Prosthecobacter debontii: one gene and its partner. The protein of the gene in region 2 interacts with the protein of the main gene of each other region in a pairwise test. Links are inferred from orthologs where the notes say so. Each region holds a gene or a part of one and is shown on either strand. Other genes may lie near its edges. The genes, in order: ndk and B5D61_RS00155.

Region 1 (15,833 bases), on a different replicon or contig from region 2:
CTTCCCAGATCATCCACTGAGCGGGATGGGTAGCGAGGATCTTTTGAAGGCCTTCCAGTGCTTGCCCATCGGGCACCGTCTCCGGCTCCCAGAGCACGGCCTGAAGGTTGAGGTCATAGCGTCGGGCCAGGTATTGATACACGGGGTGAGAAGCCATTAATGGTGCTTTCGCAATGCGCTTACCTACCGCTAACAATCTTTGATCCAAAGTCTCCAAGTCTTTTTTCAACGCTGCAAAGCGCTGAGAGATCTCGTCTCCCTTCCCTGTCGGCACGAGTGCCTGTAAAGCGGTGGCGACTTCTTTGGCCTGCAGGATGGCCTGCTGCATATCTAGCCAAGTGGTGAACGCCGTGCCGCTGTGGCTGTGCTCACCGCCAGGGCCATGGCTATGAGTCACTGCATCTTTAACCTCAATGAAATCTTTGGAAAACTCGCTGGAGGAATTCACCACCTTTTCATCCGGTAGAGTCGTGTTATCAACCCATTTGGAGTAGCTGGCTCCATTCATCAGGATGAGATCCGCGGCTTGGAATTTCGCTATGGTTTCATCGTCGGGTTGCCAGAAGGCAGGATCTTCATCCGCGGGTGCTGGGAAATGAACGTCCACCTCATCACCACCGATCCGCTCGGCAAAATACTTGAGTGGGTAATTGGCGACATAGACCTGAGGCTTTGCAGAGGTCTTACCCGCGTTGACCGGAGTTTCCGTCGCAGGTTTGCAAGCCGCCAATAGCAGTCCCAGAGAGAGAGCAAAAAAAGGTTTCATGAGTGAGGATTAAATACGGTCCAAGGGCTTAACGTGGCCACACCACAGAACGTGAAATGTCTGCCACGGTCTTGCAGCCCGTCAGCCCCATGGCCACTTCAAATTCGGCGCGCAGGATGTTCAGCACATGCGCTACACCCACGGCACCTGCCACACTCAGCCCGTAAATGTAAGGGCGACCAATGAGCACTGCACTTGCGCCTAGAGCGATGGCTTTCAAAACATCCGTGCCACGGCGAATACCACCATCCAAAAGCAAAGGCACACGACCTGCCACGGCTGCACTGATCTCCGGCAAAATATCAATGGTCGCAGGAGCCGTATCCAGCACCCGTCCTCCGTGGTTCGAGACGATGATACCCGCCACACCATGCTCCAGTGCTAGAAGCGCATCCTCAGCAGAAAGCACGCCCTTCAGGAGGATCGGCAGGCTTGTAATGGATCGCAGCCAAGCGAGGTCCTCCCAGGTCGGCGCGTCATTGAGGAAAGAACCAAAGGCCACATTTTCTCCCGCTTGTTTCGGGCGGAGATCTGGACCCTTCATGCCTTTCAGATTCACGGCCTCCACACCCGGCGGCATGCGGAACTGCGCACGCTGTAAGCGATTGCGAATGCCATTCAGCGGCGCATCAACCGTCAACACCAGGGCTTGATAACCTGCCGTCTCAGCGCGCTGCACCAGATCTCGTGTAAACGCTCTGTCAGGCTGAATGTAGAGCTGAAACCAAAGGTGTGTCTCGGCGGATCGCGCAATGTCTTCAATGGGCACGGAAGCCCGTGTGCTCACCACCATACCAGCCTTCATAGCAGAAGCGCCCAAAACTGTCGCCAACTCACCCTCTCGATGCGCCATCTTATGATAGGCAATCGGGGCTAGCAAAATCGGATAGTCATGCACCTGCCCCAGCAAGGTCGTTTGAGTGCCGCCGCCTTTCATGTCGCGTAGCACGCGCGGCAGCAGCTTCAGTTTATCGAAGGCCTGGCGGTTCTCGCGAATGGTCACCTCATCTCCGGCACCACCCGAAAAATAAGCCCAGGCTTGCTCACCCAAGTGCTCCCGCGCCAGCGGCTCGTAGTCGGTCAAAGCGACAAGCTCCGGCGGGATCTGGTTCAAGGCTGGCAGAGGAAACGACATCCGTGATGGCCTCAACTCATGCCGCAGAGTTCAGAGCCTGCAAAGTCAAAAGCCCACCTCCAGCATGGAAGCCAGAGATGGGCGTGGTAAAACCGGAAGATGGAAACGGACGCCTCGCTCAGACTTGAAGTGGTTTACTCCGCCTTCTTTTTCTTCTTACCCTTGCCTTTGGCATTGCCCTTTGCAGGCGCAGCGGCAGGAGCCACTTTCTCACCGGGTTTAGGCAGGGCGGCTTTCACGGAGTCCCATTCGGGGTTCAGGGTGGCGGCACGGATGGTCAGGTTACGGAAATCCACCGACTGACCTGCGACAGTGAAGCCTGGGTTCATTTTATCCGTCTTGAAGAGGGCGTCACTGCCCCAGGCGGTCAAGTCGTCCACTTGACCCAGCATGGTGTCGCCCACCATCTCCAGGCGCACTTTGTGCCAGGTGCCGGGACTCAGTTCCGCAGGCAAGCGGGCGAAGACCACCGCTTTATCGGGACCTTCATGATCGTTGTCGTCGCGCTGCACGGTCACGCTTTTGGGCGTGATGTTGATGCGGGCCATGTGATCTTTCACAGCATTGATGGACAGGCTGGTCGTGCGGGCACCCTCAAACTTGAATTCATATTCGATGACGAAATCATTCAGTTTGTTAGGCAGGCGGGTGACCGCGCCGTGTTTATCGGCTTCCAACTCTGAACCGCGCATCACGCCATCCTTGAGTTCCCACTGGCCTTTAGCGGCTTTCCAAGGGGCAGCAGGAGCGGTGTCGAGTTTGCTTTGGTAGATGACCTCACCTGGAATGGCGAGCAAAGGTAGATCAGCAGCACTGGCGATGGAGGCCAGGGCCAGGAAGAGGAGGGCTGGGACTTTCATGGGCCGCTGGAAACGTCCGATAAAACCCGATGTTGCCATGATTTGCATCTCTTGCACCCGCAGCGAGTCCGATGCACTCTGCGGACGATGCGCCTTTTTCTCCGTCCGCTCCTAGCCACCTGCCTCATGCTCCTCAGTGCATGCGCACCTGAGCGGGACCGCGCGGATCTCGTTTTCATCCAAAGCGCCGAGCCTGAGACACTAGACCCAGCCCTGGTGACGGATCAGGTTTCCATGCGCCTTTCCTCAGCCTTGTTTGAGGGCCTCTGCCGGGTCAATCAGGCAGGCCGACCTGAGCCGGGCATGGCCGAGCGATGGGAAGTTTCTGAAGATCGCAAAACCTACACCTTCCACCTGCGTCAGGGCACAACCTGGAGCGATGGCAAACCGGTGACAGCCCAGGATTTCGCCGCTTCCTGGCAACGGGCGCTCGATCCCTCCACGGGGGCAGATTACGCCAGTCTCATGCATGTGATCCGAGGTGGAAAGGATTTCAGCGAGGGCAAGATCCCCTTCTCTGAGGTGGGGGTGAAGGTCGTAAATAATCAGACGCTTCAGGTCACGCTGGAGAATCCCATCCCCTACTTCGTGGATCTCTCCGCCTTCCTCACGCTCGCTCCCGTGCCTGTCGCCACGATTGAAAAACACGGCAGTTCATGGATCAAACCCGCCAACATCGTGACCAACGGCGCTTATCTCCTGGAAGATTGGCGGCTGGACGACCACATTCGGCTGCGCAAAAACCCCTCCTATTGGGATGCCTCCCATGTGAAGATGGCCACCGTGGAAATCAAACCGGTGCAGGATGCCAATACCGCCCTGAGTTACTTTCACACGGGGCAATGCGACCTGATGATGGACAAAGGCATGGTGCCCCCCACGCTGACTCAAAAGCTGAAGCAGCAGCCGTGGTTCCACACCGGTCCCTTCCTAGGCACATGGTTCATCCGCATCAATGTCACACGTGAGCCCTTCACCGATGCGCGTATGCGTCAGGCCTTCGCGCTGGCGGTGGATAAGAAGCGCATTGTCGAAAAGATCACCCAACTCGGCGAAACACCCGCCTGGGGTCTCACCCCTCCGGGGACAGGGCAAAACTACCAGCCACCGGAAGGACTCGATTACAATCCCGAGCGAGCCCGCCAACTCCTGGCCGAGGCAGGTTTTCCAAATGGCAAAGGATTCCCTCGCGTGGAGTATCTTTACATCCCACTTCCGGTGGAAAGGAACATTGCCATCGAGCTGCAATCCATGTGGCAGGAGACCCTAGGCGTGACGGTGAACCTCACCAAGCAGGAGCAAAAAGTCTGGCTGAAATCCATGCGTGAACTGGACTATCATCTCTGCCGTTCCAGTTGGGTGGGAGATTACAATGACCCCAGCACCTTCCTCGACATGTTCATCACTGGCAGCGGCAACAATCGCACCGGTTGGTCTAACCAGGATTACGATCGACTGATTGCCGAAGCGGCCAGTGATCCCGATGTCCAACAACGCAACACAACCTTTCAGCAAGCCGAGAAGACGCTCATCCGTGATGGAGCAGCTATCATCCCGGTTTATTATTATGTCGGCGTGCAGTTTTATCACGATAACAAGCTGCAAGGCGTGCAGGGGAATCTGATCGATGACCACCCGTTCCGCTGCATGAGCTGGAAGTGAGGGTAATCAGCTCGTTCAGCGAATCTCCCGCAATCGCCCTCGGTGCGGCGCACCAGACGCTCCCAAGCACCTTTATCATCCGCCTTCATTTGTAAGCCGACGAAGTGCACGGACACCTTCTCAGGTTGAGCCAACTGCAACTCCTTCATTTTGTCTTCTAAAACCTCATTGGTGATGCGGCCTCCTTGAAGATAGATCTGTTCGAATTGACCATCGGAGATCAGGAAGACCACGTCCGGCTTCATGGCAAATGCCGCATCGAGCCCACAAACCACCCCGTTGGGATTGGGGCTAAAAGCCCCAGCCTGTCCACGTGCCATCTGGCCGCTTTTATTCCATTCCGTGTCGATCCACTGCTTGGCCAGATCACGATTGGCCGGCGGCATGAGCACCAATTCCGTTTTGAAAGGCTTGAAGTTACGCAGGAACTGGATGATGCCGAATTGAACACCCGGCGGCATGTTACTGATGAGCTTGACGGTCTCTTCCGTGATCCGGTTCAAAGGCATGCCGCTGGCCGTCCCGTTCGATCAAGCCGGGGTCCGTCTGCTTCATCAGCTCCTGAGCTAGATTCACGCCGATGAGCCCCGCGTTATTGGCAGGCCAGCTTAGATGTACGAATTTTCCTGCAAGAGCTCCATCAGCCTCTTTTGCCTCGTTGGGCCGGCAAGATTGGCCAGCGCTTCGGTCTCTCCAGTCAAAGACGCGAAATCAATGAACTTCACCTGATTGACTGGGATTGGCACCACCTACGTATTGGAAAAGAAGCGTGCGGAGGCAGCGACTTACTTCGAGCAGCAGTCCCGGCGTCTGTGGGACATGAATCCAGAGACAGCACTCCGAGAGCAGGTGCTGAGGTTGCACTGCTTATAGGAGGTGAATGAGCTGGATCAAGCACGGGCTTTACTGGCTCAACTCCACTCGCTTATGCCCAGGTGACTCAGATTATTCTCTGTACAGATAGGCGCTTGTCAGCGGCATCCTGGGACCACATCAGCCCGTCCGATAGGAGAAAAAGAGGCACAACAGGACAGGGCGCAGCGCCTGGGACATTCGGCTGATGACGACACGTCACCAACCCTCACAGCAGGGAAATGGCCAGAGACGATGTTGTCACAGAAAAAGTGCGGGATTCCCCTCTTCCCAAGGCACCCAACCAAGCCGATCAAGCCCATCGTCAGAAAAAAGGACACCCCCTCTGGAGTTTTCCCCACTTGACTCTGGATGAGACCGCCCGCAACTTCCCCGCCCTTTTCCAAAACCCTCCTATGGCCCAAGAAACATCCCTCCTCCTGCTCAAGCCCGACTGCGTCGCCCAAGGTCTGAATGGCGAAGTCCTGAAGCGTCTGGAGGCCGAGGGCTTCCGTGTGCGCGGCATCAAGATGATCCAGCTCACCGACGAGATCCTGAAAGATCACTACTCCCACATCGCCGACAAGCCTTTCTTCCCTGAAGTGGCTGGTTTCATGAAGAGCAAGCCTGTCATCGCCGTGGCTCTGGGTGGCGAAAACGTCATCTCCCACGTCCGCGACCTGCTCGGCCCAACGGACTCCAAGGCAGCTCCTAAAGGCACCATCCGTGGTGATTTCGGCTCCGACAAAATGACCAATGTCGTTCACGCTTCGGATTCCCCGGAAGCAGCGGCCATCGAGTTGAAACGATTCTTCAAAGACGGCGAAATCTTCTCTTATTAACCCTTCCGGCGCAAAAAGATGCGTTCCGGGGTTGACGCGCCCGCGTCCTCGGCTACTATCGCGCCCCAATTTTTTTCCAGGAGCACTCACATGGCTAAAGTCTGTCAAATCACCGGAGTCGGCGTTACACGCGGCCATCACATCCATCGCAGCGGTAAAGCTAAGAAGGAAGGTGGTATCGGTAAACACATCACCAAGCGTGTGAAGCGCGTTATTTTCCCGAACCTGCGTCAGAAGCGCATCTTCGTGCCTGAGCTGAATCAGTGGGTGAGCGTCAAGCTGACCGCTCGCGCTCTCAAGACCCTGGACAAGAACGGCGCTTACAAGACGCTGAAGGCCGCTGGTCTGATCTAATTTTGATTGTTGGCATCATCGCCAATGATGTTTGAAAGGCAGGTTCGCAAGAACCTGCCTTTTGCATTTTCTACGCCTAACAGGAGAAGCCGCGAGAGAAGCGTCGCCTTTCTTTCACCCAAAACTCCCCTTATCCTGCGGATTAGCCGACTCCCCTTGCTCGCCTCTTGACCAAAGGCCAGAACGCTTTCTTGTGGGACTTCCCCCTTTCCGGCGCTTCCGCGCTTTCTTTTTTCACAACTGGTCCCAACCTCTGATCCACTTTTATGAACCTCACACGCACAGCCTACGGCACCTGGAGTGGTGGCAAATACATGCATTTCGGCGAGATGCTGGACGATGACCGCTACATCGCCATGATCCGCCGCGCCTTCGACAAGGGCGTGCGAACCTTCGTCACCGCCGATGTCTATGGTGCAGGCCGTGCGGACTCCATGCTCGGTCAGGCTCTACAGTGCCTGCCCCGTGACGAATATTGCCTCGTCGGCATAGTCGGTCATGATTTCTACACCGGCCTTCGCTCTGGGGCCAAGGGCTACCCTCGCTTCACGGACGCCGGTCTGCACAAACCCGAGCAATATGAGAGCTACCTCACCATGGCGACTGAAGAGTCTCTGAAACGCTGCCAGGCGAGTAAGTTCGACTGCCTCATGCTTCACAACCCCGACACCATCGGTTACACCAGCGAAGATGTCTGGAAGGCCATGGCTGCGCTCAAAGACAAAGGCCTCGCGGATCGCCTAGGCATCGCCCCTGGTCCCGCCAATGGCTTCACACTCGATATGATCGATTGCTTCGAGCGCTTCGGAGATCTTGTGGATTGGGCCATGATTATCCTCAATCCTCTAGAGCCCTGGCCAGGCCAGCACGTGCTCCCTGCCGCTAAAAAGCATGGCGTGGATATCCTCACCCGCGTGGTGGATTACGGAGGTATCTTTCACGATGACGTCAAACCCGGTCACAAATTCCGCGATGGCGACCACCGCAGCTTCCGCCCCGCAGGCTGGGTGGAGCATGCCGGAGAGAAGCTGGAGAAAATCCGCCACATTGCCGACAAGCACGGACTCACCATGATCCAACTGGCCTGCCTGTGGGATCTGGCACAGGAACCCGTGAAAAGTGTCGTGCCGACCCTGATTCAGGAAGCCGGTGAAGAAGCGAAAAGCATCGAAAGCAAGCTGGATGAACTCGCTGCCCTGCCAGTGGAAAACATCCTGAGCCCTGAGGAAGTCGAAGAGATCCGCCAAATCGGTGACAACACCGGCTGCATGATGCTGAAAGGTGCCAGCCAGCGTCATGAAGGCCAAGAGCCACGCCCCGATGAATGGCCGATGCGCCCCGAACTGCTGTCCCTTGCGGGTCGCTGGGGGCTAGGAAACAGTTGGTAAGAGACCTGCGTCAGTCTTCTTTAAAAACACGGATCGCTCCCATGGGTCCGTGTTTTTCTTTTTGCACAGAGTGCCACCCAATTTCATTTCCAGAATAAAAAAGGCGATATCCAGTGAGGATATCGCCTTTCTAAAAAGAATTAATTCGGGCTCAGCCGTCGTTGATTACCAACGCTCATCGCCTTCGTCGCCGCCTTTACGGCTGCGGTCGCGATCCCAGCTCTTGCCGCCACGGCCACCGCCGCCACCGCCACCACCGTAGCCGCCACGGCCACCGCCGCCGCCACCACCACCACCGTAGCCGCCACGGCCACCGCCGCCGCCGCCACCAAAGCCGCCACGGCCACCGCCGCCGCCGCCGCCACCAAAGGCCGGGCGCTCTTCTTTAGGACGAGCTTCATTGACTGTCAGGGAACGGCCATTGAAGTCTTTTCCGTGCAGGTTCGTAATAGCCGCTGTCATGGCTTCTGGTGTGTCCATCGTGACAAAAGCAAAGCCACGTGGCCGGCCGCTCTCGCGGTCCATCGGAAGGAACACATCCGTCACGCCGCCGTATTGGGCGAAGAGATCACGCACATCTACATCGGTGGCGCTGAAGGGGAGGTTCCCCACATACATTTTCGTATTCATTTCTTTAATTAACTGAGAGTTCACTGAATCTGATTAGCCAGAACCCTCACCGACGACACCTTCACCTGTGAACTTCTGGACCTAACCCTTCAAACAGGTGGACGCTCGGCAGGAGTCGTCGATGTGTCGGAGCAATGCAAGCATTATTCTTGACACTTAATCAGAGCACTGATGTGCGGTTTTAAACCCGTCTGGTTTGTTTATCCGACGCATGAGCCCCCTTTGTCTGCTTAGATAAGCTGCGAATATTCGACATATCCCCTCGATAGGCGGTTAGGATGCTGGATGAACTGGACTCAATAACCCAACCAAGGGCCGAGCCATTTTTCCACCTGCTCCACGCTCATGCCTTTACGGGAAGCATAGTCTTCGATCTGGTCTTTACCGATCACACTGATGCCGAAGTAATGGGCCTCAGGGTGGCTGAAATACAGGCCGCTGACCGCGCTGCCGGGATGCATGGCCATGCTCTCGGTGAGTTCAACGCCGGTTTGGGCTGTGGCATTCAGGAGATCGAACAGGATCGGTTTCTCCGTGTGGTCAGGCTGCGCGGGATAACCCGGTGCTGGACGAATACCGCGATACTTTTCCTTCACCATCTCCTCAGTCGTCAGATCGCCGGGCTTTTCATAACCCCAAGCAAAACGTGCCTGCTGGTGTAAATATTCAGCACAAGCTTCCGCCAACCGGTCGGCCACTGCCTTCGTCAGAATGCCATGATAAGGATCATGCGCGGCGTCGAATTCCTTGGCGAACTCATCGGCTCCATGGATACCCACGGCAAATCCGCCGATGTAATCCGCACGGCCACTGGCTTTCGGGGCGACGTAATCGCTTAACGCAAAGTTAGGCTTGTCCTTCTTGATCACTTGCTGACGCAGCGTGTGGAAGACGGTCTTCACCGCGCTACGGCTGTCATCGGGATAAACCTCAATGTCATCCCCAATGCTGTTGGCGGGGAAGAACCCGATCACGCCACGAGCCGTGAAGCGCTTCTCCGCCACGATGCGATCCAGCAGAGCCTGAGCATCATTGTAAAGCTTCAGCGCCTCCGCTTCCGCCTTCACTTTCATCTCCGCGTCTTCATGGGCGGAATTGAAACGACCTTCATCAGGTAGCCAGCGGCCACGCAGCTCCCAGGAATGAAAGAAGGGGGACCAGTCAATGAAAGCGCGCAGAGTGGGGATGAGATCAGGACCCTCGTAAACTTTCGTCCCCGTGAAGCTTGGTGTCGCGATCTCTTGAGTGTTCCAGTCGCAGAGGAATCCTTTCTCGCGGGACTCCGCCAAGCTGAGTAATTCACGATCCTTCTTCTTGCCGTATTCCTCACGCAGCCTGGCGTGACGAGCTTCGTTCTGCTTCACGAAACCGTCTTTCTGGTCTTCACTCAGGAGAGAGGTTGTCACCGGCACGCTGCGGGAGGCATCCAGCACATGCACGATGCTACCGCTGTATTTTGGCGCGATCTTGATGGCTGTGTGGGCGGCGCTGGTGGTGGCTCCGCCGATGAGCAGTGGTTGGGTAAACCCAAGACGCTCCATTTCGCTGGCCACATGCACCATTTCATCCAGAGAAGGCGTGATCAAACCGCTGAGCCCGATGACGTCTGCACCGACTTCCTTGGCTTTGTCCAAAATCTTCTCGCAGGGCACCATCACGCCCATGTCAGTCACTTCAAATCCGTTACAGGCCAGCACGATACCGACGATGTTTTTGCCGATGTCATGCACGTCACCCTTCACCGTGGCGAGCACGATCTTGCCGGCACTACGCTGGTTCGGATTCGCGTTCTTTTCCTCCTCCATGTAAGGCTGGAGATAAGCCACGCTCTGCTTCATCACGCGGGCGCTTTTCACCACCTGAGGAAGGAACATTTTACCAGCACCGAAGAGGTCCCCCACCACGCTCATGCCATCCATGAGCGGGCCTTCGATCACGGCGAGAGGACGCCCGAGCTTAGCGAGCGCTTCAGCCGTGTCTTCATTGATAAAATCCGTGATGCCCTTGAGCAAAGCATGCTCCAAGCGCTTCTCCACGCTGGCTTCGCGCCAGCTCATGTCGATCTCCGCTTTCTTCGCGCTGCCCGCCTGCCCTTTGAACTGCTCGGCGTAGTCCACCAGGATCTCGGTGGCGTCGGGACGGCGGTTCAGGATCACATCCTCCACCTTCACCAGCATCTCTTGCGGGATCTCTTCATAGACCTCCAGCATGCCTGCATTCACGATGCCCATGTCCATGCCTGCCTTAATGGCATGGTACAGGAACACGCTGTGCATGGCCTCACGCACCTTGTTGTTACCGCGGAAGCTGAAGCTGACGTTACTCACCCCACCACTGACCTTAGCATGCGGCAGGTTCTCCTTAATCCAACGCGTGGCGTTGATGAAGTCGAGGGCGTAGTTGTTGTGCTCCTCGATCCCGGTAGCGACTGTGAGGATGTTGGGGTCGAAAATGATGTCTTCGGGAGGGAAACCGACCTCGTCCACGAGGATGCGATAAGCACGTTCGCAAATACGAATCTTGTCGTCGAAGGTCGCTGCCTGGCCTTGTTCATCAAAAGCCATGACCACAGTTGCGGCACCGTATTGTTTGATCTTAACGGCATATTCCTTGAACTTCGCCTCCCCTTCCTTCAGAGAGATGGAGTTCACGATGCCCTTGCCTTGCAAGCACTTGAGACCGGCCTCGATGATCTCCCACTTGGAGGAGTCCACCATGATCGGCACCTTGTTCACCTCGGGCTCGGTTTGCAGGAGGATCAAAAACTTCGTCATCATGGCCACGCCATCGATGAGGCCTTCGTCCATGCAGACGTCGATCACATTGGCACCGCTCTCCACCTGCTGACGGGCGATGGCCACACCTTCCTCCAGCTTGCCTTCCTTGATGAGCTTGGCGAACTTGGGCGAGCCCGCCACGTTGGTGCGTTCGCCGATCATCAGGTAAGGCGGACGCACATTGGCATCGCCCGTATTCAGCACGAACGGCTGGGAACCGCTGAGGCGCATGGTATGCGGATCTGCTGGCACCTCACGTGGGGCCAAACCTTCCACGGCTTTAGCAATCGCCGCGATGTGCTCCGGTGTATTGCCACAGCAGCCGCCCATGATATTGACGAAGCCACTACCGCCGAAATCCTTGGCAAAGTTGGCCATGTCTGGCGGCAGCAGGTCAAAGCCAGTTGGGGCCAACGGATTAGGCATCCCCGCGTTGGGATAGGCCGAAACAAAGCAATCCGCCTTCGACGAAAGTTCCGCCAGGAAAGGACGCATTTTATCTGGGCCTAACGAGCAGTTCAGACCGATGGACAGCGGGTTGACATGACGCATGGCGTTCAGATAAGCCTCGGTCACCTGACCTGAGATCATCGTCTCACCGCCTGGGCCCACCGCCGCGCTGATTTGCACCGGCAGTTCAACCTTATCCTCTTCAAACACCTCGCGAATCGCCACCAGAGCGGTCTTGGCATTTAGGGAATCGAAAATGGTTTCCACCAGCAGGGTATCCACACCACCGGCAATCAGCGCCCGGATCTGGTGTTTATACGCCTGCTTGACCTGATCAAAGGTCACGTAACGGAAGCTCAGGTCCGTGAGATCGGGAAACTGCGACAGTGAGACCGTGAGGGGCCCAATAGCCCCGGCGACGTAGCGCTTACGCCCCGTCTGCTCACCGACGATATCGGCCCATTTGCGGCATTGCTCGGCAGACTTAAAGTTGATCTCCCAGGCGAGGTCATTGAGGAACTTATCCTCCAAAACCGTCTGGAAAAACGCCGGATCTTTGCGCATGCCCTCCGGCACTTCTTTGAAGAACTCCGCCTGAGCGATGCTGGTCCCTGAGAAGGTGTTCGTCTCGATGATATCCGCACCGGCCTCCAAGAAGCGACGGTGGATGTCCTCGATGACGTCCGGGCGAGTCAACGAGAGGATGTCGCCATTGTTCAGCAGGTCCTTCTCATTCTTCAAAAAGCGATCCCCACGAGCATCCGCCTCCTTCAGACCATACCCGCGAATCGTCGTCCCCATGGCCCCATCAATGACCAGGATGCGTTGACGCATAGCGGCTTCGAGTTCGGAACGGACATTGGGACGGGCAGGCATAGCCTGAACCTACCCCCAAGCCGGGTGCCGTCAATCTCCCATCAACGCATCATGATGTGAGGATGGGAGATATAAAAAGGCATTATTAAGCTATCTTAACCGTTCCACACAAACGTCACGGGCTTCTCGATATCAGGGTGCAGGCTCTGATGAACGGGGCAGGCAAGTGCGGTGGCTTCCAGCACTTTGCGGTCAGGATGGTCCTCAGGCAGAGGGATCTCGATCGTAATCGGAAGTTGCACGATGCGACGCGGGGAGTCAGCGCTCATGTGCTTCTCCACGCTCACCTTCATGCCTGTGATGTCATAGCCTTTTTGCTGGGCCTTAATGTTCATCACCGTCGCCATACAAGCCGCCAGAGCTGTGGCCACGAGATCCGTGGGAGAAAAGGATTCGCCTTTGCCGTGGTTATCCACGGGGGCATCGGTGATGATTTGAGTCTGGGAAGGACCATGCGTGGCTTGGCAACGCAGGCCACCGAGGTAATCGACAGTGATGGAAACAGCCATGAGCCACCCTACACATGGATCATGCGGGCGAGCATCGAAAATCTGTGAATTTCGTTATGCGAGCTTTGAGCGTTGAGCCCGGCCATGGCGGATCAACCATAGGAGACCCATGGCCCATATCAACGAACTCAAGATCTGTCTGCCTGGATGAACTGGTGGGCGTGGGACGGGTGGCCAGATCACGATTTCGGGCGTCTTTTCACCCTCGATCAGAAGCATCCACTTCGCTTCTTTGCCGGGCAGCTTTTCATTCTGAGTCCAGAGCAAGACATCCAGGGGATTTTTCTCCGGCACGCCCAGCACGATGTGATCCGTATGGGGGCGCCATTTCCAGATGCCCGTGAGTAATTGGTGAGTCTGCCCTTCGGGTGGTGGAGCCATGGCTGTCGGTGCCGTGGGGTCCCATTCCATGCGAGTTTCAAACCTTAAGGGCTCCAATTCCTCAAGTCGCTGTGTCTGCCCCCCGAGATAAACGTGAAAGGAATTCAGCACCGCTTCACGAGCCGCCGCTTCATCCGGAATCAGCGGATTGCCACCATAGTCAGCGGTGATCTCCAGGGTCACGCGCTCGGGTTGAACCTCCAGTTTAGCCAGGAGAAACTCGCAGGCGTGTGCGTGCAGATGGTTAGCCCCTAAAAAAGAAAGGAGGCAGAGGGTGAACGCCAACGTCCACCTTGTTGGGTGTGCTCGCCAAACAAACCGGGGGAACGTGATGGTCCCCCCTATGGATGAATGAGTTCTATCGCGCGTCGGGATCATTTCTTATTCCAGCGCAGCACGCGACCGAAGAGATTCCATTCTGTCTCCAGAATGTTGCCTGCGTTGTCAAAGGTAATGCCGTGGGGGGAGGTGACGGTGCCCTGCTGCCAATCCTTGGGCTCCACCTTGGGGGTATTGGTCTGGCCAGCGGTGTCATTGACCCCGAGGGAGGCTACCTGCTTGCCTTCCTTATCCCACACGCTCACCCGACCTGCGATCTCCGCGATGCAAACGAGGTCACCATGGAAGGAAGCGCTGCTCGGACGACGCAGACCTTCTTCGGCATAAACGCTGATCAGATTGCCCTCCAAGTCCAGGTGCAGGATGCGGTTGTTGCCACGGTCGCAGGCTAAGATGCGGGCGGGTTCATAGCGACGATCAATGAAGATCTTGTGCGTGTTGCTCAGCTTCAGGGGCTCGCCTCGGCCTCCGAAGACTTTCTTGAACTTGCCGGCTCGATCAAAGACGAAGATCCAATCAATGCCATAGCCATCCACCACGTAGATGTCGCCATTCGGAGCCACGTCACAGTTGGTCAGCTTCAGGCCTTTCGGGCCCGCTTTATCGGCGGGAAAAGCGCTGGTGGGGATCTCCATCACGATGCTGCTATCGAGCTTGGCCTTGATCACACGCGCCTCACCCAGCACTGCGCCGAAGAGGTATTCGTGGCCTTCATCCTCACGAATCACAAAACCATGCAGAGAGTTGGGGAGAGGCAGTGCCTTGATGAACTTGCCATCCGGACCATAGACTTGCACACCTGCGTCCTTATTTTCGGGTCCTTGGACGCTCACATAGAAGTTGCCCGCACTGTCGCAAGCAATCTCACCGTGACCATTGCCGATGGTTTCCTTGCCTGCCGGTGGCGTGATAAAATTGGGGGCGAACTCATAAGCCACGTCAGCCAAAGCCGTGCTGCTCAAAGCCAAGATGCTGAAAAGGGAGAAAAAAGGATGTCTCATAAAGAAGGGAGCGGATGAAACCGAAGCTCATTCCAAACGAAACGCGCTCCATCCGTCAATCACCAAAGACATGCTGAATCCGCGTGCGTGTGTGTGTCATCCTGCGGAGAGCACCTCCCCCCAAGCTTGCAAAGCCACCACCCTGGCTCACTGTGGGGAGGTGCCACGCTTGCTCTTCATTCTCGCTCTCCTGCCTTGCCTGATTGTGTCGGGTTTGCGGGCTCAGACGTTTGAGGAGACGCTGGGACTGCAACCGAGCTATCTCACGATGGAGGAGGCTCTGCACCGAGTGCTGGAAAAAAGCCTGGATGTGCGCATCGAGTGGCTGAACTGGGCGATTGCTGAGGCCCAAACTCAAGGAGCCTGGGGAAAGTTTGAGCCGTCTTACTTTCTCAGTTCCACCTGGAGAGAATCCAACCTCCCGCAAAATGCTCTGGAGTATGTGCAGACGGGCGGCTTTCTGGTGCCGTTGGATGAGCCCAATATGTTCAAGCAACAGAGCTTCCTCACTCAAACGGGCCTTGAGGGTCGGCTGCCTCTAGGAACCCAATACAGGCTCTTTGCCAGCTTGGGTGAATTTCGCAATGATCTGAACCGTCAGCGTCCGCCTGCCATTTTTTATCCCGAGTATGGTGCGGCCGTCGGAGTGACACTCACCCAACCGCTGCTACGTGACTTTGGCCCAAGCGTGAATCTCGCTGAAGTGCGCATCAGCCGCCGCAACGAAGCCATTGCCGACAGTCAATGGGAGGCACGGCTACAGCGCAGCATCGCTGAGGTGATGTTGGACTATTACGATCTAATCTTTGCCATGGAGAATCTGGAGGTGAAACGAGAGGTCGTTCTCTTTGCTCAACAGTTGGTTCGCGAAAATCAAAAACGACTGGAGGCCGGAGTGCTCTCTCCAGCCGAGGTGCAAGAGGCAGAGGTCGCGGTCGCGGTCGCGCGCGAGGAAGTCATTGCGGCCATGAGCTTTGCCGTAGAGAAACAGCGCCGCTTAAAAAGCCAGAT
Region 2 (15,937 bases):
CCACAGAATTGCCTATTTTACGTAGTTTGAGTTCAAGAACCATAGGCCCACTGTATCCACGGACGTTATAACATCCACAGAATAACAGTGACTGCTGTAGGCCTCAGAACTTCAATTCTTCGTTGAAGATCATGCGAGCGGCTTGAGCGACATCCTTGTCACCGCGGCCCGAGAGATTGGCGATGATGACTTGGTCCTTGCTCATTTTGGGGGCCTGTTTGCGCACTTCGGCCATGGCGTGGCTGCTTTCGAGGGCAGGGATGATGCCTTCGATTCGGCTGAGTTCCTGGAAGGCTTCCAGAGCTTCGTTGTCGGTGGCGTAGTTGTATTCGACACGACCTTCGTCGTGCAACCAGGCGTGCTCAGGGCCGATGGCCGCATAGTCGAGACCGGCGCTCACGCTGTGGGTGAGTTCGATCTGGCCGTCTGCATTCGCGAGCAACCAAGTCTTGGTGCCTTGCAGCACGCCGAGGCGTCCACCCTGGAATCGAGCGGCATGACGTTCGGGGATGATGCCGTCACCGCCAGCCTCCACGCCGATCATGCGCACATTGGCATCATTGAGGAAGGGGTGGAAAAGGCCGATGGAATTGCTACCGCCACCCACACAGGCGACGAGGAGGTCTGGGAGGCGCTCCTCGCGCTCCAAAATCTGCTGGCGAGCTTCCAGACCGATCACGCGGTGGAAATCACGCACCATCATGGGGAAGGGATGGGAGCCGAGGGCGCTGCCGAGGATGTAGTGGGTGCTACGCACGTTCGTCACCCAGTCACGCATGGCCTCATTCACGGCTTCTTTCAGCGTGGCCTGTCCAGCGGTCACGGCGACGACTTTGGCCCCCAGCAAACGCATGCGCGCCACGTTCAGGGCCTGACGCTCCATGTCCACCTGGCCCATGTAAATGGTACATTCCAGGCCGAAACGAGCACAGACCGTGGCGGTGGCCACACCGTGCTGACCCGCGCCGGTTTCTGCAATGATGCGCTTTTTGCCAAGGCGCAGGGCGAGCAGAGCTTGGGCAAGGGCATTGTTGATCTTGTGGGCACCTGTGTGGAGCAGGTCTTCACGCTTCAGGTAAATGCGGGCACCGCCCAGAACTTCCGTCCAGCGTTCGGCAAAGTAGAGAGGGGTAGGCCGGCCCACGTATTCATGGAGCAGGCGGTTCAGTTCTGTATGGAAAAGCGGATCCACCTTGGCGCGCTCATATTCCTCCGTCAGTTCGTTCAGCGCAGACATGAGTGTCTCCGGAACAAACATGCCTCCATAGCGGCCAAAGTGGCCGTGTTTGTCAGGCATCACAGGGAGAGGGGCAGCAGTGGCAGTCATGGCGGGGACGAAAAGGATAGAACAGAACTACGAATTGGCAAAGGGCGGCGTGAGTAAATGCCGTCCTAAAACATCGCATCACCAGCGATACTCGGCGGCTTCGGTCAGCAGGGCTGGGACTGACAAGTCGTGGCTTTCATGCGGGATGGTTGGGAATAATTGTGCCTCGTAGGCCAGTGCTTGCCGTTTTGCCGTGACCTCGGGGCGTGCGAGAAATCGGTCATAATACCCCCCGCCACGGCCTAAACGGGTTCCATCTTGCCTGCTGAAGGCCAGTCCAGGGACCAGGATGAGGTTCAGTTCGCCCGGCTCAACAGCGTGTTCGAGAGTGGGAATAGGCTCCCAGACACCGAGAGGCCCCCGCTGAAGATCCTCTAGCCCTGTGACTTCATAAGCATGCAGGCCCATGCCTTCGACAAAGAACAGGGCGACTCGCCAGCCACGCTCGCGGAGCCAAGGCAAGAGCCCCGTGATGAGATCCGGCTCGTTTCGCAAACCACCAAAGAGGGCCACGGTGCCCGGGGGCTCCCAGAGATCGTCCCGGCTTTTGAGCCTTTCGATGAGCTGATCCGACCATTGTTTGAGGTCGGCGGGAGTGACCGCACGCAGTCGGTCCCGCACTTGGAGGCGCAGTTCGGCTTTGGCTTGAGCAAGAGGAAGCATGGCTAGTCATACGTCTGTTCCCCTGCGGTGACACAATCTCGATGATCCAAAATGCGTGCTGGGGGAAGCGCGAGCTTGGTGGCTCATCATCTGCAAGTCATAGGGGTAATCACTCGGCAGGCGGCGTGGGTGGCATCGATGACTCCCGCACTGGCGGCGGGCACATCGCATGAAACGTGATCAATCCTAAAACCGGTGCCAAGGTGATAACCAGAAACCAGAGGATTTTATCCTGGCTATCGAATTTTGACGCGCGGAGGATCTGCACCATCGCTCGCCAGTAGAGCGCCATGTAAACCAGCCACAGCAGCATGAGTACCAGCGCAAACAGGGAGGAGTTAGGAAAGGTAAAATTAAACGGGATCATAGGCGTGATTTGGATGCACTAACCTGACTTACTTCTTCCGCGGCACTGATTGGTGCACCTGAACGGATGATCGTTGTTAGAGTTTGAGGGCGCCCCGTGGCAGGACGGTTGAATCAGCAATGTTTATCATCTCCAGACCGTGCCTCCGACTGGGTTGGATTGACTCCAATTGAAATCACGAACACGGCCGTTAGAGTCAAAGTGGACGATGCCACTATGGCGTTGTTTGAAAGCATTGTGGAACGCTCCGTAATAGGGAATGAGGGTTCGGCTGTCCCAGTTGTTGAAGACATAGACCCATGTTTCACCCCGAGAGTTTACGGACACATTGACGGGGGTTCCGTATTTAGCTTCGACTTGAGCCTTAGTCATGCCAATGCGAGGCGGTGTGGAGCCTTCTTCGGGAACCTCTTCTTCTACTTCAGCCTCCTCAGCCGTTTCCGAGGTGGCGTCTGTGCTACAGCTTGTGAGCATGAAGGTGGAGGTTAGTAGAAATAAAAATAATGCTTTCATGGAGCCGGATTGAGTAAAATACCGATGTGAACTGCGCCTAGAACTCAATTTCAAAAGACTTTGTCAAGATCATTCCTGCTGGGATGAAGTCTCGGGGACGTGGAACTAAGTCTTCACCAATCGGTCCAGCGCTTGCTTGATCTCGAAAGCACCTGCATCATCCGCGCAATGGTTATCTTCCTACTCCGCCGTCTTTTGAGCAGCATCGTGGTGCTGTTCTTTGCGGTGTCACTCACCTTTTTACTGACGCGCTCGCTGCCGGGCGGGCCGTTTGATCGGGAGAAGGCCAGTTCGGCTCAAGTGCAGGAGGCGCTTTTGGAGAAGTACAAGCTGAATGGCAGCCTCTGGCAGCAATACACAGCTTATTTGCGAGACCTCATGCACCTTGATCTGCGGGTTTCCTTCAAATACCGCGACTGGAGTGTGGCGGAGATTCTGGGGCAGAAAATGCCGACCTCGATCAAGCTTGGCGGCGTGGCTTTTTTGATCGCCAGCATCGCGGGTGTTTTTATCGGGGCCCTGGCGGCCATGCGGCGGAACACGGTCCTGGATTGGAGCGCCATGTTTGGGGCCATCGTGGCTATTTCGATTCCGTCGTTTATCACGGGGCCGTTCCTCATCGCTGTTTTCGCCTTGTGGTTAGGGTGGTTGCCTGTCGGGGGATGGGGGCGTGTGGATCATTTGATCTTACCGGCGGTGTGCTTGGCTGCGCCGTATGTGGCGTACGTCGCGCGCTTGATGCGCAATAGCCTGCTGGATGTGTTGAAGAGTGACTTTCTGCGCACGGCGAAAGCTAAAGGGTTGACCGAATCGCAAGCGTTGGTGCGTCATGCGATGAAGGTGGCGATCCTCCCGGTGGTGACCTACCTCGGGCCGCTGGCCGCGCATTTGCTCACCGGTTCGATGATCGTCGAAAGCGTTTTCAATATCTCCGGTGCGGGGAGCATTTTTGTGAATGCCATTCAGAATCGCGATGCCTTCCTGCTCTGCGGTGCGGTGGTTATCTACTGTACGCTGTTGATCGTCTTTAACCTCATCGTGGACCTGCTCTACAGCGTCCTGGATAAACGCATCCAGCTCCATGCCTGACGCCGCTGCCACCATATCTATCACACGGCCCGGCGGTTGGGCGATCGTGCGGCGCAACCGGCCCGCCATGATCTCGCTAGGATTTCTCGTTCTGCTCGTCTTGGTGGCCTTCACTCTGCCATTCACTTTGGATGATGGTTTAAAAGCCACCAGTGACAGTGCTTTCCTTGCACCTTTTTCCAAAGATGGCACGACGGGGCTTCTGCATCTGTTGGGCACGGATGTGAATGGGCAGGATCTCTTCTATCGTCTCCTGACAGGAGCCCAGGTTTCTCTCGGTGTAGGGATCATCGGGGCACTGATTTCGCTCTTCATCGGCACGGCTTATGGGATGATCAGCGGCTACTTCGGCGGGCGTGTTGATGCAGCGATGATGAGGCTGGTGGATATGCTGTATGCCGTGCCGCGGATCCTGTTCATCATGATCTTCATTGCGGCTTTCGACAGTGTCTTTAAAGACTGGCTGGATGGAATTCGCCTCGGGGCTCAGGCTCAGCATTGGCCACGGATGGAGGAGGTGGCGCGCTATCTCATCCCATATTCCAAGATCCTGGTGATGATCCTTTCGTTGGGATTGGTTGAGTGGCTGACCATGGCTCGCATCATTCGTGGGCAGGTGCTGGTGCTGAGAGAAATGACCTTTGTGACCGCTTCACGGGCCATGGGGCAGAGCCGATGGGTGATTCTGAGAAAACATCTATTGCCTAACCTCAGCACGATCATCCTGACCTATCTCACGCTGACGATCCCGGCGGTGATTTTGGATGAGTCGTTTCTGAGTTTCTTGGGGCTGGGAATTGAAGACCCGGCCGCCAGTTGGGGATCCCTGCTGAAGGATGGCGCTCAAGTGATCAATCCCATCGAAAGCAAATGGTGGCTGCTGGCTTTTCCGGCCTTGCTGATGTCGAGCACGCTGCTGGCGCTCAATTTCCTGGGGGATGGCCTGCGCGACGCTTTCGATCCGAAATCTACGGATTGAGAAAGTCTGGTTTTCGCGGCCTTCGCTTTGAGTGACTAGGACGTTGACTTTAGTCCTAGGTGCGCCTTGTTTCAAATGTCGGAGGCCCCCGCGTCTGACTGGTAACAAGCTCCTGTCCTCATGGCAAATCACAGCCAGCACCAACAGGGAAACTCCGCTAGCAAATGCAGCGGGGCTGGGCAAGCTATCGTCGAGCTCTGCGCTGCATCGGAGGGGGGGCTCACGTTTTGGTCGCGGCAGCGGTTCGATATTGGCGCAGAATTACAGATACGCGTGCGACGAGACGCCATTCCGAGCTTGCATCACGAGAAGATGGAAGTGTCCGAATGGATTACCGTCCGAGGATTTGTGGTGGCATGTTCGGCGATGAGAAAGCCCAATGGCGAACATGGGTTCCAAGTTTCATTGCTGTTGGAGAGTGCCTTGAATAGCCAATGTCAGAAGCATAAACCACGCGTTATGGGATCGGCGGTGGCCTGTCCAAAAATGAAACCTCGTTTTGCTTGGCTTAAACGAGGCGGATTAAATTGAAGGCTTTTAACGAGAAGGCTCCCGAAGCTGAATCGGTAGTTAGTTAAATAAAAAAGGCACCCGGAATATCCAAGGTGCCTTTCCCTGTGTGAGCGTTAGCGAGGGCCGACTATTTCTTCTTGGCGGCCTTTTTTTCAGGGAGGCCCTGGCCAGGCTTCAAGTCCAGATTGGCTTGTAAATCGGCATCGGTGATGGTGGATTCCACTCCTGTTTCAGGAACATCCATCTTGGCTGTCCAAAGGATGGCATTGAGTACCAGTTTGCGTTGGTCATTGTTAGCCCAGCCTTGATGGAAGTGACCGCCAGTGAAACCAAACCCACGCCCACCGTTTTCATTTTCAGCGGCCCAAGCCACATGCTGTTTCACTTTGTTTTTGACGGATTCACGCACCGTCGGGTTACCGCTGTGGTGACCATCGGGGCGCTCCATGGTGGAGTCTGGAGCCACGGCGCTGAGGATCGGTGTCACGCCCTGCATGCCCTTGCGAAAGCGCATGTAGAAATACCACTCGTCATTGGTGGTGAAGGGCTTCACACCGCTGGCGATGGCATGGGCAGGGAATTCAGTGAAATTGGCATCCCAATGCGGGTTGACGCTCCAGTTGATCTCAAAGCAGCCACCCATCCAGTCGATGAATTCCTTGCTGCCTGATTCAATGGTCGGCTCGACGGCATAATGAAGTGTGAGAAAGCCGCAGCCACGTTTCATTTCCTTATCCAATTGCTGGAGACGATCTCCTTGCAGGGCAGGGTGTTTGGGACCGCCATCGGCGTAAATGACCACGGTGGAGGTTTCTGCCAGTTCCTCAGCGGCAGGCCAGCCTCCGTTTAGGTGGACGCGCACATCCACTTGATCACCTGCTCCCAACTCCAGGCATTTTTTCAGCAGAAGGATGCCTGCATTGTGCTCATGCTGGCCAGGGCCGTGGGAAGGCTTACCGGCGATCATCGTGATGATCTTTTTATCCGCCGCCTGGAGGGTGACAGCAAAAGCGAGGGTGAGAGTGAAAAGAAGAAACTTCATGGGGGTTGGCAAAGTGAAATGCTAACGACCAAAAACCAGGCTTCATTTCAGAAACCGAATCGCCGACGCCAAGCCAGGATGCCGCAGAGACCGAAGCCAAAGCCATTGAGAGTGCCGTGAATCGCCCACATGGCTGGCATCGGGAGTGCCCACTGGGGCAGATAGGATCTCAAACCGTAGCCGAGAGCCAGAAGCATGGCGACCAAGAGGCTCAACCCAGACAGCACGAAGAGGGATCGAGTCATCCAAGATAAAGCCGGGGCCGAAGCCATCCGCATTTGCAGGCCACCGACGATGAAGGCTCCCAGAATCAAGACTGATACTCCCAGCGGCTCCATCCAAGGCAGGACGCCGAAGTGCGTGCAGGTGATACCCGTAGCCACTAGCGGAACTCCAGCAATCACGGCTAGGCAAGCCAGTTTCGATAGCCGACTGGGAGATGCGTTGGAACAGCACCCGGTGATCAGAGGCAGTGTGAATCCGGCATGATGAAAGTGAGCGGCAGTCAGCAGCACCATGAGTGAGTCGAAACCAAAGGGCATCCAATTCAACCGATGTGCTAAAAGCCAAGCAGCCCCAATCGAAGGAAACACAAAGGCAAGCCGATGGCACAAGTAGGCAGCAGTGGGGGGCGGCGTGGTTTTCCATCTCCAAACGATCCAGGTGGCATCCCGCATCTGATGAATGAGCCAAAATCCGACACCGACAGCGCCCAGAACTGCAGGAATCGGTGAAAGCAAAGCGGGCACCAAGAGCAGACCTGCCATCAATTCGGTTTTGGCTCCACTCGGGTTCAAGGGGCCATGATGATGCCCGAGATGACGCGCCAACGGCATCAGGATCAAGACCGAAGCCATCAGTAAGATTTCAATCCAAGTGGCAGCTTGGGGTTCGAGCCCCTTGGCCCATGCAAAGCCAATCCAGGCCAATACGCGCAGCCCTAGGCTGATGCGAAAAGATGAATTTCCGAGATCCTTCTTCATGCAGAGAAGCTTTTCATGGCAGCTTGAGAGTCCTGCACGAATCGGAGCTGCCACCAACGAGCCAGAGGAAAAGCCAGCCATGCCATCCAGTGTCGTGGACGCGAGAAGGCACGGATCTCATACCACACAGAATCATCCGGCAATTTCTCGACCATGAACCGTTCCTCACCGCACTCGGCATGTTCGGGCAGGGTGCCATAGCTGAAGCCATGAAGGGATGGGCTGTCCCACCGAGTGAGGATACGGCAGGGATTGATCAACCACAGCCCGAAAATTTGGATTACCATGGCGACAACGGCTCCCGGTGTTTGTTCCGCCTTCGTGCGGTGAACTTTTGCCCAGGAGGGGAACATCATCCAACGATCGAGGTTTGTGCAGGCTTGTCGATAGACGGCCTCTCCCTGGCCTAGCTTGATGCGATGAATGTCCTCGATGAAGCCTTTCTTTGGAGGTTTTTCGACACCTCCCTGATGGGTGTAACTCAAGGGTTCTCCAGCCCATGCGGAGAGCAGAGTTTGCATGAGGTCGTCACGAGGAGTTTGGAGGCGAACCATACGGAATCATGGCGATGAAACTTCGTTGAAACAACCCTAGGATAGGAATCTCTTTTGCGTCATTCGATCCTCTTGCCATAGTCGTCGTGATGCCCCCCATACGCGCCATCATTTTTGATTTCGACGGACTCATCGTGGACACGGAAAGTGTCGGTTATCTGACATGGAAAGAGTTGTATGCACGGCATGGGCATGAGTTGGCTGTGGAGACGTATGCGCAAGCGATTGGCACTGAGTTCAATGATCTCTATGACCCACGTCGTGATCTCGATGCACTGACGGGGCAGCCATTGATCTGGGAGGAACTTGAACTGGCAAGGCTGGAACACGAGCGTGAGTTGAGGGCCACATTGAGCACCCTTCCGGGTGTTGTGGATCGATTGGAAGAAGCGCGTGCGTTGGGAATCCCCTGCGCCGTAGCGAGCAGCAGCCCTCTGTCTTGGGTGGGCACTTGGATCGATCAACTGGAACTCCGAGGCTACTTCCATCATCTCACGACCGTGGACGACACAGGCAAGGTGAAGCCGGACCCAAGCCTCTTTCTTCACGCCGCAGAGCGATTGCAGGTCGATCCTGCGGAGGCCCTGGTTTTTGAGGACTCACTCAATGGCCTGCGTGCGGCAAAAGCGGCTGGCATGCGCTGTGTCGTGGTGCCAGGGCCGATGACAAGGCATCTGGATTTTGAAGGTGCTTTCCACCGGGCGAAATCGCTCGCGGAAGTTTCAGTTCGTCAATTCATGGAGCCTCTATGACCGTATCCAATTCCACCCTGAGTCTGCCGCTGGCGGATCGTTATGCACGATTCAAGGAAGCTGTATTTTCGGGATTGGAAGAGATCACATTGCCCGGCTTCGATCAGCCGGTGAACGAACTGGATTTGCAGAGCTTATGGTTCGGCGGTGCCTTCGGGCAGGAGTTCATCAGTCTGGATGGCAAAAAGGTCCAGGTGGTCGATTTCGGGGTATGGAATTCTGGACCCGGGCCAGACTTCACTGACTGCACGGTCAAAGTGGGAACCCAAACCCTGAGAGGGGATATCGAACTGGACCCAGATGCTCGAGATTGGGAGCGGCATGCGCATGGAGGAAATCCGGATTACTCCCGGGTCATTCTGCATCTATTCCTGGATGCTCCAGACGAGCTATTTTTTACCCGGACCCATGAGCATCGTGAGGTGACTCAGGTCTGTCTCAGCCCGTCGGCCTTGCCGGAGAAGTCGAAACCTGATCGTGGCCTGGCTGCCGCTCGCCTAGGGCGTTGTCATGCTCCGCTCAAGGACATGCAGCCGGGTCATATCCAATCGATGCTGGAAGCTGCCGCTCAATATCGACTGGAAAAGAAAAGTGTGCGTCTGCACCGATGCGCTGCGGCCCAGGGGCGCGAACAAACGATTTATCAAGCGCTTGCGCAAGCATTGGGGTATCGGAATAACCAACAGCCGTTCAATATTCTAGCGCAGAGGCTTCCTCTCAAGCGGTTGCAAAAGTTGTCTGGAGAAGAACGGGAGTCTCTGCTTTTCGGAGTCAGCGGATTTTTGGAAAGTGTACGATATGAGGACACACTGCCTGAGACGAGGCGCTATCTTCGTGGTTTGTGGGAATCGTGGTGGAAGCAGCGTGACTCTTGCCGTCGCTGGCTGGATCCCAGGCAGGCTTTACGATGGAAGCTGGCGGCTGTCCGCCCCGGCAATCATCCCCAGCGTCGGTTGGGTGCCTTGACTGCCTTGTTGAGTCGATGGAATTCTGTTTCAGGTCCTCTGTTCGAGGCAGGTCGTTGGTCCCGTGATGCCTGGTGTGAGACGATGCTGGCCATCGGCCATGACTATTGGTCCGGCCGTTACACCTTGCTTTCTGCGCCTACGGTCAAGCCCTTGGCTTTGATCGGAGCCACGCGGGTTCAGGAGATGCTGGCGAATGTGGCTTATCCGTTACTGATCCCTGAACGGACACGACTTTGGGCCGAATACCTGGAATTACCGGCTCTGCTAGACAATCAAAAGGTGCGACGTGCCGTTTTGCGTCTGTTTGGTAGCGATCCGAGAGGCCTTGAGTTCCAGAAAATGCTGCATCATCAGCAGGGGCTCCTCCAGGTCTATGAAGACTTCTGTCTGGAGGACGACTCCGCTTGTGCCGAGTGCCCGTTTCCAGAACGGCTCAAAGAGTGGTCCTGAAAAGCAAAAGCTGACCTGCGGGGATCACGCGGCAGGGCAGCTCAACCACAGTGTGGTGGTATTGTTTTCGGAGGCAATGCCGATCTGGAGATTCATCTGGTGGGACAACATCGCGGCAATGGTCAAGCCAAGGCCCAGATGATTGCTATTCTTCGTGCCATGGAAGGGGCGGAAGACTTCAGCCAGTTTCTCGGGCTGGATTTGCGAACCTGTGTTGCTGACCAGGATATCCACACGGCGCTGCTCAGCCGGGGTGATCACGCCTGGACCGGCGATTTTCAGCATGGCTCGCCCACCAGTCTTGCCTGCGGCTTCGGCGGCGTTTTTTAGCAGTTCAATCAGGATGTCCTTAAACTTGGTCGGATCGACCTGAATCGGAGGGAGGCCTGCTTGCACATCGGCTTCCAATTGCACACCATTCTTGGTGAAGGGCTCGAGCAGAGCGGCTTCGACGACTCCCAAATAGTCATTCAGGCCCAAGGGTTGCACCGTCAGCTTGGCGCAGCCGCCTGCGGAGCGAATGCGCTCGCTCAGAGCAGAGACATTGACGGAAGCTTCCCGGATGTGCTGCATGTTTTCAGCCACTCCTGGGTCCAGATCGTCCGTCATCAGGATGAGGCTGCTGAACCCCTGGATCACTGCCAGCAAGTTGTTGAGCTTGTGAGTCAAGCCCCGCAGTAATTCCTGATGAAACCCCTCGCTGTGTTCATGACCGAGCTGAAGATTGGTAGGGAAGACAAATTGCATGGGGGAGGGACGGATGGCTCAGATATAACCAAGGACAGGCCGGGGCAAACGTAATTTCGGCCCGCCGCGCAGTTCGAGAGAGGGAAATTGTCAAAGTAGCGAAAAAGCCACCGGGATTGACTTAGCGGGGAGTGAAAGTTCTGCGAAAGTTCCTATTTTTTACATTTTTTAGCGGTCCTTGAATATGCTGGGGGTCATAATTATTAGATTTTCTGGAAATTTTTTGCCAAATGACTACGAGGGCTTACAGTATTTTGCAATTTGTGCGGGTTTGGTGTAGATTTAGCTCATTCTGAGCTTGGGTCGAACCGCTCGCTGATGCCCTTGTCATTCAATGATTCCTGAAATTGAAAGCTTCGGTCACCTGATGATCGCTCGCCGTGCTGGTGGAGAACCAGTGGGGTTGGTGCGTTCACCCGATGAGGTCGTCTTTCTAGCTTTCGACGCCTCCATCAAACGACTGGTGGAGTTGCACATCCTGCGCAGCGGTCGCACTCTGGACTCGGTGGCGAAGAAGTCGGCCTTTGAACGGGCGAAGCAGGCCTCGGAAGTCCGTGGGCCTACCTTCATGCGCATTTTGGAAGTCGGGGAGGACCAAGGACTGGTTTATTACACCAGCAACTTGAATGATGGGGAGTTCATTGAGGACTACATCCAGCGTCGGGGCCCGCTACTACCGGCGATTGTGTTTTCGCTGGTTTTCCAGATGCTGGATGATCTGATCCAACTCAAGGATTACCAGCGGCTGGTCGCTCAAATGCGTCTGGATCGCGTGGTGATGACCACCTTGGAAGATACCTTCCTGCATTTGCGGATATACGATTACGGCCTCTCCGCGAATGAGAGTGAGGAAGCGCCACGAGCACGGTTGGTGATCCAGGTATGTCAATTGATGTTCCTGATGCTGACGGGTAAAAAGCATGCCGGGGACAATCCAGATCGTTACCCCTCCCTCACGGCCTTGCCCATGAGCTTACGGATGGCGATGCGTGCCGCCCTCACAGACCCTGAACACTGCCCGAGTTCGCTGGAGCGTTTGCGTGATGATGTGCGTGAGGCGATCGGCGCCTTGGTGAGCGGTATCCAAGCCCGCAATACACGTAAGCAACTCGTCGTCATCGCAGCCCTGCAGCCGCGTTCAGCGCTGCAAGACCTGCTTCTGGAGAACGTGCCCGTGGAGATCATTTTGGGCAATCGTTTCCGAGTGGAGGGTGAAAATGACGCCCGCCGTTATCCCTTCTCTATCCCGTGTTTCAACACGAAGAACGATCAGCCTGTAACGGTGCACCTGCTGCCGCCCTCACGCATCGTGGATAAGACGCAGTATGAAGCGGTGCCCCTGCAGATGTGGCGTTTTAATGCCGATAAGCATCCGAATATTTTACGCAGCCTCAGTCTCTGGGAGAGTCCAGATTGGACATTCCTGACGGAGGAGCGTGAACCTGGATTTGCCCTCAGCCGTTTGCTTGCGGAGCGCATCACTCTGAATCCTCAAGAGGTCGCTATTTTGCTCCGCCAAGTGCAAGCGGGCCAGGAGCAGGCCTTGGAGTGTGGCGTGCAGCGTCTGGATCTCCATCCTTCGAATATCCTCCTACGCGTCGGCAAAAACGGTCCCACAGCCAATCGGGAGCACGAGCGCCTCATGCAGAAGCGGCTGGATGCTTGGCCGCCTTTCCAAGTCAAGTTGCGTGCCCACCTGACCATGCGGAATCTCTACGAGCCGCCGCTGGTGGATAAACCGGAACACGGTGAACATGGAGAAGCGCATCTGGCAGATCGTGATTATCGGCATCGTTCGTTTGTGGCGCTAGCAGCGTATCTTCTCACCGGGCAACGCCAAACGGGTGGAATGCCTCGTTTCCCCGATGCTACACCAGAGCCTTTGGCTGAGTTTATCCGTGAATGTTTAGAGAAGTCTCGGGATCACGGTCAGACACCCACTCCGCTGGACTTTCTGCTGCAATTTGAAGGCCTGATGAATGGCACCCAAGTCCGAGGCAGCGATTTGGCCTCTCGATTGAAGGGGACCGCCGTGCCCATCGAGGAGATGGAGAGTGTCGGTAGCGTGTCCGATTTTGAAGACGATTGGGATGGTGGTGGTGATTTGCCCGAGCATGCGCCTTCGGCACCGATTGCACGACAACTAAGGGCGGTGGATTTTTCGAAACGGCGATCCCAAGGGACCACGGGAATAATCTGTTCGGGTGCAGCCCTAGTGGTGTTTGGTTTGTTAGGCTGGTGGCTCTTTAAAGGCGGCGAAACGCCTCCATTACGCAGCTCGATGCCTGCGGCTATTGGGGATGCGCCTTCGCCAGCTCCCCAACCAGCGGCCATCCCGCCCGCGGAACGCGAAAAAAAAGTGATCGCCACGCAAGCCGAAGCCAAAGCTGAACCTGCGCGCGCGGTTATTGCTGAGCCCATTCCGACCCCGATGGCTCCTCCTCAAGTGGAGACTCCTCCTGCGGCTAAGCCCGTCGTTGCGGTCGCTCCTGAGCCCACTAAGCCTAAAGTTGAGGCTACAGCTACACCGCCACCGCCAGCCCCGATGAAGGCCGAAGCGACAGTGACTGGTGTCGGGCCCGCGCCGACGACAAAGAGCTCAGTCAAAGCCTCGGAGGATCCGCCTCTGCCACCGTCGGGTGGGCTAGCACCCTCCGTGACGGCTTCGATGCCAACGATTCCTGTCAATAAACCGACTCCTCCTGCAGCCGCCCCGGCACCGACTGCCACACCTGCCTTACCTCCCGCACGCCAGCCCGTGCCCAATTCTGAAATCATCCGGAAGGCCATCGTTCCGTCTGCGGAGGAGATTGCGCGATTTAAGCAAGGCCAAGTCAAACCACCGCAACAATTGCCAGCTCAAGTCCAGCCTAAGCCAGTGGATCCACAAGAACCACCGCTTCGTTCAGGGGCGATGCCTACACTTAATGTGGCGCAGCCTCTGCCTGACGAACCAAAAACACGTCAATGAAATGACGGTCGTGGAAAACTTAGGTGCGTTCTTTCCAGCGATAGGCGGTCTGTGAGTTTCGCCAAAAGTATTTTTCAGTGGCCTCGGCCCCTTTCGATTGGAAGAAGTCAGAGACCAATTTGAAAACCGACGCGTAGGGTAAGCCCCGGTCTGAAACCGGCCAATTGCTGCCATAAATGAGGCGATCCGGACCAAAGTGGGACCAGAGATGCTCCAGCACAGGCAGATAATATGAGAGGTCCTGAGGTGTATTGCCATCTTCAGGGCGAGTTTGTTCCGGCATCCCTGAAACTTTCATGAAGACATTCGGACATTGAGCGACCGCTTGAATATGGGCCTGCCACTCCGGCTTCAGTTTTTGCGGATCTCCTGCACCTCCGACATGATTGATCACAATACGCAAAGAGGGGATGGCCTGGGCCAGTTTTTCCACCTGAGGCAGAGTCGAAGATGGGCCGTTAAGATCCAACTCAAGATCATGCTCAGCTAGTGATCGGGCACCTGAGAGAACTTGATCCTGACTGGCATCCAGCTTCACCAAATCACCACGCCAGCGGACGCCTCGGAAGATGGGGGTGGCCGAGAAGCGCTTCAAGTTAGACCTAAATGCTGGATCATTCGGATCGAGATTGCCGACAAAGCCGATGATGCACGCATGGTTTGATGCGAGGTCTAAAATCCATTGGTTGTCTTCGACCCAAGGGCTGGCTTCCACGACGATGGTCTCTCGGATCCCGAGGGGTTCGGCTAAGGCCATCCAATCTGGAGGCAGGACGGTGCGATAAAGCGGGGTGTTTTCCTTGGGCCAGGGCACACCTTGGGGGCGGCGAGGATCATAAAAGTGCGTGTGGGTATCGATCACGCGCGAAGGCTTGATCGCTTGACCGAGGCTGTTTGAGGTGGCTATCGACAGGCTTCCGGCAAATGCAGATTGGATCCATTGACGTCGATTCATAGGCCCTGAGTATGCGCAATGAGGCACCGAGCGGAAAGTCAAAACCCAGGCCGAGTGCTGGAAGATTGAGCGGTTGCCGAGTCCTCAGCGTCAGTTTATAAATGTCTAGGCAAAGTCACCCTTCAAGTGATCTGCCGCTAACCCGCAATGGAACTTCAGCAAATCCTTTACCTTGCCGCGACGGTGGTCTTCTCCGTTGCATGCCGGACCTTTGACAACCGCTTCCTTCAGAAGCTGGGTTGGCTGGGGTATCTGGGGGCGTCGTATTTGGGAGGCTACTTTTTGACAGGCAGCCATGCCGCCGGTGCTTTTGGCATTGCCCTTTGGTTCATGCTGCCTTGGTTGGAGATCGTGGGTCGAGTCAGGCAACTCCGCTTTCCGCTTAAAAGTGAAGTGAAGCATCGTTTTCCGCCCTCCCGAGAAATCTTTCCCGATCTGGATGCCCTCACGAAGGAGACCGAAGCGACTGGTTTCGTCGAAGTGGGGGACACGGGTTGGAAGTGGAGTGAAACAGACCACTTCATGCGCCTCTTCTATCATAAGGAAATGCGCACTCAGGCGTCGATAGCGCTCGCTCAGCAGGGTGAGTTTTCCTTCTCATATGTGACCCTGACTTCCCGCACTCAGGAGGGGATAACCTTGACCACAACGAATTACCCGTTTGCACCGACGATGCAGTTTTCGCCTCAGCAGCGAGTGAACCGCTTTGTTTATGCCCAGTCCATGGAGGAACTCGTGGCATCCCATCAGGCTTTCTTGACCAAGCGTCAAGCTGTCGGGCATCTCGTGGATTTGGATACTGAAGAACTCCCCGCTTACATTGAGAAGGATATGAGCGCTCAGATCGATCATAACATTCACATTGGAGTGATTGAGCCCGCCGGAGAAGGCGTGTTCCGCTACTCCTGGCGTGGATGCTTCTACCTCTGGTTCCAGGTGGTGAAGGACATGATCCGTGTTTGACTTACAACGCTGGCCTCTTGACCACGCGGGCTCTCCGTATTACCACCGACCATGCCCAGACACGACGGCCGAGCCGCTGACCAACTCCGTTCCATCGATTA

Evidence for each region.
Region 1: the proteins of B5D61_RS00155 (region 2) and ndk interact in binary tests that used the Escherichia coli proteins (3 or more experiments, as listed by UniProt). The link is inferred for Prosthecobacter debontii from one-to-one orthologs.

Annotation. Positions count from the first base shown.
Region 1 is NZ_FUYE01000002.1:184,682-200,514, forward strand. Bases 4,681-7,404 are described here. They hold ndk (nucleoside-diphosphate kinase), read left to right. Parts: upstream 4,681-5,691; coding sequence 5,692-6,117; downstream 6,118-7,404. Other genes in these bases: B5D61_RS03205 (vWA domain-containing protein), read right to left, coding at 4,681-4,932; rpmB (50S ribosomal protein L28), read left to right, coding at 6,208-6,471; B5D61_RS03220 (aldo/keto reductase), read left to right, coding at 6,738-7,404. In the rest of the region: B5D61_RS03185 (metal ABC transporter substrate-binding protein), read right to left, coding at 1-766; B5D61_RS03190 (alpha-hydroxy acid oxidase), read right to left, coding at 795-1,901; B5D61_RS03195 (3-keto-alpha-glucoside-1,2-lyase-like domain-containing protein), read right to left, coding at 2,036-2,761; B5D61_RS03200 (peptide ABC transporter substrate-binding protein), read left to right, coding at 2,888-4,423; more of B5D61_RS03205, read right to left, coding at 4,348-4,680; more of B5D61_RS03220, read left to right, coding at 7,405-7,859; B5D61_RS03225 (RNA recognition motif domain-containing protein), read right to left, coding at 8,025-8,489; metH (methionine synthase), read right to left, coding at 8,786-12,592; B5D61_RS03235 (OsmC family protein), read right to left, coding at 12,688-13,101; B5D61_RS03240 (hypothetical protein), read right to left, coding at 13,156-13,767; B5D61_RS03245 (6-bladed beta-propeller), read right to left, coding at 13,857-14,822; B5D61_RS03250 (TolC family protein), read left to right, coding at 14,893-15,833. UniProt on the Escherichia coli protein: Major role in the synthesis of nucleoside triphosphates other than ATP. The ATP gamma phosphate is transferred to the NDP beta phosphate via a ping-pong mechanism, using a phosphorylated active-site intermediate.
Region 2 is NZ_FUYE01000001.1:23,207-39,143, forward strand. What follows is about bases 199-3,026. They hold B5D61_RS00155 (5-formyltetrahydrofolate cyclo-ligase), read right to left. Parts: upstream 1,991-3,026; coding sequence 1,406-1,990; downstream 199-1,405. Other genes in these bases: trpB (tryptophan synthase subunit beta), read right to left, coding at 199-1,327; B5D61_RS00160 (hypothetical protein), read right to left, coding at 2,100-2,357; bamE (outer membrane protein assembly factor BamE domain-containing protein), read right to left, coding at 2,484-2,831; B5D61_RS00170 (ABC transporter permease), read left to right, coding at 3,003-3,026. Also shown: B5D61_RS00145 (AbrB/MazE/SpoVT family DNA-binding domain-containing protein), read right to left, coding at 1-43; more of trpB, read right to left, coding at 104-198; more of B5D61_RS00170, read left to right, coding at 3,027-3,959; B5D61_RS00175 (ABC transporter permease), read left to right, coding at 3,952-4,938; B5D61_RS00180 (ThuA domain-containing protein), read right to left, coding at 5,579-6,493; B5D61_RS00185 (YndJ family transporter), read right to left, coding at 6,541-7,476; B5D61_RS00190 (DUF1990 domain-containing protein), read right to left, coding at 7,473-8,030; B5D61_RS00195 (HAD family hydrolase), read left to right, coding at 8,120-8,782; B5D61_RS00200 (DUF2851 family protein), read left to right, coding at 8,779-10,200; B5D61_RS00205 (sensor histidine kinase), read right to left, coding at 10,225-10,947; B5D61_RS26030 (hypothetical protein), read left to right, coding at 11,282-13,918; B5D61_RS00215 (amidohydrolase family protein), read right to left, coding at 13,938-14,873; B5D61_RS00220 (hypothetical protein), read left to right, coding at 15,021-15,836; rph (ribonuclease PH), read left to right, coding at 15,888-15,937. UniProt on the Escherichia coli protein: Involved in the removal of 5-formyltetrahydrofolate.